One region of the Arthrobacter sp. 'calajunan' genome, then DNA from elsewhere that is predicted to be linked to it. Evidence: riboswitches for the same ligand, from Rfam matches in the RefSeq annotation. Region 1 holds a riboswitch; the other holds the start of a gene.
The links. A riboswitch is a leader RNA that binds a small molecule or an ion and turns the genes downstream of it on or off. The one in region 1 is predicted to bind thiamine pyrophosphate.
Positions count from the first base shown of each region.

Region 1 (4,207 bases):
GATGCCCAGGACGGGTTGCGTTCGGCCGCAGAGGTCCTGCCCTATCTGGCACTGAGCCTGGTCCTCCTGCTGGTCGCCGCCTTCGCCGCCACCATCCTCATCCTGCGGCGCAAGCCGCTGGACGGCATCAGCGAGCACGACAACCGGCTGCTGCGCATCACCTGGCTCAATCGCCTCTACCGCACGGTGACGGTGCTCCTGGCCGGCCTCGCCGGCGAAGCCCTGCACTTCAAGGCACGGTGGATCTCCGATGACGCCGACAAATCCATGGGTGGCGAAGGCATCGAGTACTGGGAACGGATGAACGACCTCGCGGGCCGGTGGGACCAGACCGCCAACTACATCGCCCTGGCCATCACCGTCGTCATGTTCTTCTGGCGCCCGCCGGTGAACTTCGAATCCCTGCGGCCGGCCGTCTCCAGCGCCTTCACCCGGCTGCGCGAGCAGCTGTTCGCGGTGCAGTATCTGAGCGCCATGGCTGCCATCCTGCTGGTCGCCGTCGGATGGCCAATGCTGCCGAGCTCCGAGACGCAGGAGATGCCGACCGCCGAACGCGCCACCGCCATCCTGGCCCTCCTCGCGGGCGCGACGCTGTTCTACCTACTGGTCAACGCCGCCTACCTGGCGTACATGGCGATCAAGACCCGCGCGGCCGCGCGAATGCCCAAACCCGCCGCACGGCTGCCGCTGTGGACCTATGTCGTTGCCGGACTCCTGATGGCGGCCGGCCTGTACTTCCTGCTCTTCCCTCCGCTGGATCTGCTGTGGGGATTTGTCGCGCCGAACCGGTGGATCATTGCCGGGCTGGCCGCGGCACTGCTTGCCGCGCATGCAGGATTCGTCCTGCTCGTCCGCTCCGTGGCGATCCCCTGGCAGGTGGGAGCAGAGGTGGAAATCTGGTATCGGCAGGTGCTTGAATTCCGCTCGCTGCGCGTAGTCGCCGGCGCGTTCGTGGCCATGCCAATGATGGGATACCAGTTGTTCGCCGACTTCTCCCTGTTCGGTCTGCTGGTCTTCTGTGCGCCGGCGGTGCTGGCGCTTCCGCGCCCGCAAGGTTCGATGCGGCCGGAGACCAGTGACGCGGGCCGCCGATGAGCGCCCAGATCACCGTTGACCTGGACTCGGCGCTGCCGCCCTATGAACAGATCCGCGCCCAGGTGGCTTCGCTGATTTCGCTGGGCGAACTGGCCGCCGGGAGCAGGCTGCCCACGGTGCGCGCGCTGGCCGCCGATCTGGGTGTGGCCGCCGGCACCGTGGCCCGCGCCTACAAGGAACTGGAGGCCGAAGGACTGATCTCCTCGCGTCGCCGGGCGGGCACCGTGGTCAATGAGCTGCCAGGGCAGCCAGCGCTGGACGAGCACCTGGTCGAGGCAGTGGACAGGGTCTGGGCACTGGCCGCGGAGCTGGGGGTGGACGCGGCGACGGTCAAGGCGCTGGTTGCGCGGAGGACGCGATAGCTCGGTAACCCTGTCACCACCGCATCATTTCCCGAGCAACCGGGATTCGGTTGACGGTGTCCGCCCCTCTTTGTAGGCTCAGCCTAAGCTCACCGCAATGCTTGGAATGGATAACCTGTGGATCCGGTTTCGATTTTGATCGTCTGCGTTTTGGTCATACTTTGCGCGCTGCCGTTTGCCATAGGCGCCATGCGCAGTCTCGACCGACGAGCCGACGACCTCGAAGGATCTGACCCGGAAATCTCCAGGGCACTTCGGGAAGCGCGGAAGAATATCGATCGCGGCAGGGGCTACGAAGATCCGAGGCTCTAGCGGCCGGCATGGGCCGGCCGACTTCCAACGGCGTTAAGGATTTGTCCTTGCGCAGATATCTGCGTACCCTCGGGATCAGTGACACGGGGTGTCGGAGAAGCCGACTGAGATGAGACCCGTTGAACCTGAACTAGGTCAAGCTAGCGGAGGGATGTCGCATGACTCTGCCTATTGTTGCCCGCAATTACCGGGAACAATCCCCCTTGGTGTTCTGCCTGACAAACACCGTGGTTACCAACTTCACCGCCAATGTACTGCTGGCTTCCGGCGCGGCCCCGGCCATGACTGACCTGCCCGGGGAAGCCAGGCCGTTCGCCGCGGCCGCCTCGGCCGTGCTGGTCAACCTGGGCACGCCCACCACCGAGCAGCTGCGCGCCATGGAAGAAGCTGTCGAGTCGGCGAGCGCCGCAGGCACCCCCTGGGTGCTGGATCCGGTGGCCGTCGGAGCGTTGCCGGTCCGCACGGAATTCGCCCGGCGCATCGTCGCCCGCCGCCCCACGCTGATCCGCGGCAACGCCTCGGAAATCATGGCGCTGGCCGGCTGGGAGTCCTCCGGCCGAGGTGTGGATTCGCTGGACAGCGTGCAGGAAGCCACCGCCGCCGGGCGTGAGCTGGCAGTGAAATACGGTTCGGTGGTCGCGATCTCCGGCGAGGCGGACGCCATCATCGACGCGCAGCGCACCGTGCTGGTGCACACCAACGGCATCGGCCTGACCCGCATCACCGGCGGAGGCTGCGCCCTGGGTGCGGTGTGCGCGGGCATGCTCGCGGTGCATGAGGACCCGTTCGAAGCCGCCGTGGCGGCCCATGGTTACTACGGCCTGGCCGCCGAAAAGGCGCTGGCCGCCAGCTCCGGGCCGGGCAGTTTTGCCGTGGCCTTCCTCGATTCCCTGGCGGCCGTTGAGCCCGCCGCACTTGAGACCCTGAACTGTGAGGAAAAGACCTATGCGTGATCTCGGAGCCTACCTGGTGGCCAACACCGCCAGCTGCAGCCCGCATAGCACCCTTGAGGTGATCGAGGCAGCCGTGGCCGGCGGGATCCAGTGGATCCAGCTGCGCGCCAAGGAGGAAAGCGCCCGCGAGTTCTTCGAGCTGACGCTTGCGGCCGCAAAGCTGACCGAGGGCAAGGCGCAGCTGCTGGTCAACGACCGCATCGACGTATTCCTGGCGGCCCGCGCCGCCGGGGCCGCGGTGGCCGGCATCCACATCGGGCAGAAGGACGTGCCGGTGTCCCTGGCCCGCCAGCTGATCGGCGAGGGCATCATCGGGCTCAGCGCCTCCACGCGGGAGCAGATCGCCCAGGCCAACCTGGATGCCGAGTTCATCGACTACCTGGGTGTTGGCGCGGTGCGCGCCACCCCGACCAAGAAGGACCACCCCACCCCGCTGGGCCTGGACGGCTTCGCGGAACGCACCGGCTGGACCGCGCTGCCCTGCGTGGCCATCGGCGCGGTGACCGCCGATGACGCCGCGGCCATCCGCGCCGGCGGCGGCGCCGGGATGGCCGTGGTGCGCCCAGTCTGCCAGGCAGATGATCCGCGCAGCGCCAGCGCCCAGCTGGTTTCCGCCTGGGAGGCGGCCAAGTGAACATCCTTTCCATCGCGGGCTCCGACCCGTCCGGCGGCGCCGGCATCCAGGCCGATCTGAAGGCCATTGCCGCCAACGGCGGCTACGGCATGGCAGTGATCACGGCGCTGACCGCGCAGAACACCCGCGGGGTCAGCGGAGTGCAGGCCATCGACGGGGATTTCGTCACCGCGCAGCTTGAAACGCTCAGCGCGGATGTGCGCATCGACGCGGTGAAGATCGGCATGCTGGCAAACCAGGAGATCATCGGCGCTGTCGCCGCCTGGCTGGATACCGTCAACGCCCCGGTGGTGCTGGACCCGGTCATGGTGGCCACCAGCGGCGATGCCCTGCTGGAGGACGCCGCCGCGCTGCACCCGCTGCTGGCCCGCGCCACCGTGATCACCCCGAACACCGCCGAGCTCGGCGCGCTGCTCGGCGAAGCCGCCGCGCAGGACTGGGAGCTCGTGCTGGAGCAGGCCCGGCGTCTGGCCTCCGCCCACGACGTGCTGGTGCTGGCCAAGGGCGGGCACCTGGCCGGGGCGCAGTGCCCCGATGCGCTGGTCTCCGCCGCCGGGGTGCTGGCCGAGTTCAGCTCCCCGCGCCTGGCTACCAAAAACACCCATGGCACCGGCTGCACCCTGTCCAGCGCGCTGGCCACCCGCTTCGCCGCCACCGGCGACTGGGCGACCGCGCTGGAACAGGCCAAGGGCTACCTGTTGCGCGCCATCGGCGCCGCTGACGAGCTGCAGGTGGGCTCCGGGCACGGGCCGGTGCACCACTTCGTCGACTTCTTCGGCGCCGCGGATCCGATGGCCGCCTGGTGGGAGGACATCGCACCGCTGCGCGCGGGCATTGACGAGCTGGAGTTC
Region 1 is NZ_JBKZDY010000009.1:14,269-18,475, forward strand. It holds gene RF641_RS13725 (hypothetical protein) at 1-1,095, shown strand, start outside; gene RF641_RS13730 (GntR family transcriptional regulator) at 1,092-1,457, shown strand; TPP riboswitch at 1,844-1,938, shown strand; gene thiM (hydroxyethylthiazole kinase) at 1,928-2,722, shown strand; gene thiE (thiamine phosphate synthase) at 2,715-3,356, shown strand; gene thiD (bifunctional hydroxymethylpyrimidine kinase/phosphomethylpyrimidine kinase) at 3,353-4,207, shown strand, end outside.

Region 2 (4,207 bases), on a different contig from region 1:
ACGTCAGGATCTTCTTGATGGAATCATGCTCGGCTTGTGTCATCCATGCACCGTACTTGGCCTTGACCTGGGTCTGCCGCGACACGTATTCGCAGCGGAAGTCCTTGTTTGGTGGCAGCCATGTTGCCGCGTCCTTGTCGCCCTTGGCGGCGTTTGTGGGTCCGTCCGAGGCGAGGAGATTCAACGGATCGTTGGCGAACTGGAGGCGCTCATCCTTGCTCCATTTCTGGGCGCCCTTCTGCCAGGCGTCCGACAGCGCGACGACATGGTCGATCTGTACGGCGGAACTTGTGGTTTGGCCGCGCTCGAAATTGATCGTCTTGCCCGTGTAGGGGTCATGGAAAGTTCCGCTCAATACCACGCAGTCGACCCGGGCCGGTTTGTATTCAACATTGTCCAGATCGCGAGCGAGGATATCGTTGCGCGCATCGCAGCCGTTGTTGTCGGTATCTTTCCATCCGTTGCTGAATTGCTCGCGAGAGTAGCCGGTCTTCGGTGCGCGACCCTTGATGGCGATGTCTTCCAATTGGTTCAGGGACGTGGCATACGTCGCCTGCTGATCGGCTGTCGGGGTCGCGGCCTGGGCGCCGTTTGTCCCGGTGAAATCCGTGGAAGCCAGCGATGAGCAGGAAACCAGTCCGAGGGTGGATGCGACGAGAACTAGGGACAGGGTGCGGCGCAGCAGTCGCATGCGGTGGTACTTCTCCTTGAATATGCGGCGGGACTGCAATCCGCGGTCCCAGCATTCGACTCTATGTGCCTGCACCGACGAAACTCTGATTCGCTCCAGGTGTCTTGCTGTGATTCTCTTCTCGGAAGTTGGCAGGCTGAATTGAAAAAGTTACCATTTTGCCGCCATAATCCGCTGTGACAAGTATTGTTTTCTTTCGGTAGACGAAATATGGTCAGCATGATGCTGATTTGAATGACCATCGGGATGTTGCTGTGAAGAAGTTTCTGTATCCACTGCTGGCCGGCGTACTGCTGCTCAGTGCCTGTACGACACCCGTATCCAAGCTTAAACCCGTGGAACAGCAAGATCTCGGCGGGTATGACTCGGCCTGGGAAGCGGAACAACACGGTGACGATCCCTACGCGAAGTATTACCAAGAAGGTGTTCCGATTTTCTCAGAGCTGCAAACACAGGTTCTGCGAGCTACCCCGATCTTCGGCGACCTTGATACGCGTGATGATGTGGACGAATTTGCCATGGGACTTTCGGGATTTTTCCGATCCACGACCTTTATAGGCGAAAATGGCGAGCAAGAGGTTATCAACGATTCGACATCCATGAGCGGCACCGCGGAAGAAGCGGGTGATTACAAGGTTGAATTTGGTTGCTGGGGTGTTGGGCGCGCGGCCGTGCAGGTTTTCATCAACGTAGATTTTCCGGAAATTGGCATGGAGCCATCGGTCGAGATCCCATTGACCTGCGAGGTCCCCGCAGCAACCACCCACGGCGAGTTTGAAATCGGTCCATCCGCCGAGAGCTACAGCATTTTGGTTTCCGGTGATCCCGAAACCATCGGATCCTACGAACTCAACCTGTACCAAAATGATGGCAAGTGAGCGAATGAAGAAAATGCTGCCTCTGCTCGGAGCTGTAATTCTTGCGCTCACGTCCTGCACAACTCCGGTGTCCCAGCTCGGCCCGCTAGATCGCGAATCGCCCAGGCAACAGTCAAACACCCTCCAATTCCAGCAACCCGTCGAGGAATCGTCGCCTGAGGAGATCGCCCACCGCCAAGAAGTTGCACTGCACTACCCGCCGCTGATGTATCTGGCGATGGTCGGAATATCCTCAGACCCTACCGCTATGGACGGCATAGGATTCTGGCAGGGCGAAATCGAGCAGCGCGGATATCAAGGGTTGGTTGCATGGAACGCCGCACGCTTTCTGTACCAGCAAGGCGGAACCCTTGCGCCGGAAGAACTCTCCTTGGAAACAGATGGCTTACCGGGTCCCTATTTGATCAAGTTCAGTTGTTCAGGCGTGGGCCAGATCGACCTACGCGTCAGGGATGGGCAGAGCGCCCTGAAGCAAAAAGTCGTCCAATGCTCGACAGAAGCAAACGTCGTGGAAGTCGAACTTGACGAGAAAAATATCGAGAATCTGGTCATCGAGCTGATCCCGGAGCTCTCGGCTCCGGCGGGTTTTGAAGTCCAGGTCATCCAGTAGCTCCGGAAACACCCGGCGAAGACACGTGTTCGGCCGTCCCGGACGGCTTGTGGTACTAATGGGACGTAGTGACACGGGGTGCCGCCATGCGGCTGAGATAAAACCCGTCGAACCTGATCCAGTTAGCACTGGCGAAGGGAATGTCCTGGATACCTCGATGCCACGCATCTACGCCGGGGTCCCGTTCGCCTTGACACATCTTCAAGGAGTTCGAGCACCATGAACGCACACGCAGCAACCGACACCGCAGCTTCTTCCACCACCGCACTGCCGCTCAAGGAACAACTGGTGCTGGTCACCGGCGGCGCCCGCGGGCTGGGCGCGGCCATCAGCGCCGCTTTTCTGGACGCCGGGGCGAAGGTCGTCGTCAACTACCGCAGCTCGTCGCAGGCGGCCGAGGAACTTGCCGCCGCATTCCCCGGACAGGCGCTGGCATTGCAGGCCGACGTGCGCGACGCCGCCGGGCTGAAGGACCTGGCCGCCGCCGCGGCCGAGCACTTCGGCCGCCCGATCACCACCTTGGTCAACAACGCGCTGGTGGATTTCTCCTTCAACGCAGATGCCCGTTCCAAGGCAGACGAGCTGTCCGCCGAAGAGCTCACGGCCCAGTTCGCCGGCTCCGTGCTCGCACCCGTCGCCGCGATCCAGGCAGTGCTTCCGGGCATGCGCCAGACAGGGTTTGGGCGCATCGTCAACATCGGTACGAATCTGTTCCAGCACCCAGTGGTTCCGTACCACGACTACACCGCCACCAAGGCGGCGCTGCTCTCGCTGACCCGCACCTTCGCGGACGACCTGGGCCCGGAAGGCATCAACGTCAACATGGTTTCCGGGGGCCTGCTGCGCACCACGGATGCCTCGGCCGCCACTCCTGAAGAGGTCTTCGACCTGATCGCCTCCGGTACCCCGCTGCGCCGGGTGACCTCGCCGGCCGAGCTCGCCGACGCGGTGCTGTTCTTCGCCTCGCCGCTCTCGCGCGGGGTGACCGGACAGAACCTGATCGTCGACGGCGGCCTGGTCAAGGGATGAGCGCATCGAGGAAGCAGGCCCGGTTCAACCTGTTCATCTACGGCGCGGGGCACCACCAGGCGGCCTGGCGGGCGCCGGATTCCCCGGCCGAGCGGCTGGGCGAGACCGCGTACTACGTGGAACTGGCGCAGCTGGCCGAACGCGGCCTGCTGGACGCGGTGTTCCTGGCCGACGGCCAGGCCGTCTCCCCGGAGGCCGCGGCGGCCGGACCGACCTGGTTCTTCGAACCGTTCACGCTGTTGTCGGCGCTGAGCCAGCACACCAGCCGGATCGGTCTGGTCTGCACGGTGTCCTCCAGCTTCTACACCCCGTTCCATGCCGCCCGCATGCTGGCCAGCCTGGACCGGCTTTCCGGAGGCCGGGCCGGGGCCAATGTGGTCACCAGCATGTGGGACTCCGAGGCGCAGAACCACGGGCGTGAAACGCTGGGCGACCATGCCTACCGCTACGGCCGCGCCAACGAGTTCATCACGGTGCTGCGAGGGCTGTTCGGTTCCTACCCGTCGGCTGCGGTGCGGGCCGACCGCGCAGGCGTGTTCACCGACCCGAAAAAGCTCTCGCGCATCGACCATGCAGGCGAGCACTTCGGGGTGCGCGGGCCGCTGAACATTCCCGACGGGCCGCAGGGCGCCCCGGTCCTCTTCCAGGCCGGGGCCTCCGCCCAGGGGCGCGAGCTCGCGGCGGTCCATGCCGAGGCGATCTACGCGGTGGCCGCCGACCGGCGGATGGCGCTGGACTACGCGCAGGACGTGCGTTCCCGGGCCGCAGCGGCCGGGCGCGATCCGCAGGCCCTGGCCATCATGCCGGGGCTGGTCGCCTACGTGGGCCGCACCCTGGAGGAGGCCAAGGACAAGCAGCGCAGGCTCAACGACCTGCTGCCCGTCGAGCAGGCCCTGGCCCAGCTGGCGGTATTCGTGCACCAGGACACCAGCGCCTGGGAGCTGGATGCACCGGTGCCCGTACTTCCCTCCGCCGCAGACTTCACCGGCCCGGCCGGAC
Region 2 is NZ_JBKZDY010000007.1:127,685-131,891, forward strand. It holds gene RF641_RS12485 (HNH endonuclease family protein) at 1-691, opposite strand, end outside; gene RF641_RS12490 (hypothetical protein) at 946-1,569, shown strand; gene RF641_RS12495 (hypothetical protein) at 1,574-2,179, shown strand; TPP riboswitch at 2,244-2,337, shown strand; gene RF641_RS12500 (3-oxoacyl-ACP reductase) at 2,399-3,208, shown strand; gene RF641_RS12505 (LLM class flavin-dependent oxidoreductase) at 3,205-4,207, shown strand, end outside.
Region 2: it holds a riboswitch for thiamine pyrophosphate, as region 1 does, so the genes downstream of both, RF641_RS12500 (3-oxoacyl-ACP reductase) here and thiM (hydroxyethylthiazole kinase) in region 1, are expected to answer to the same signal.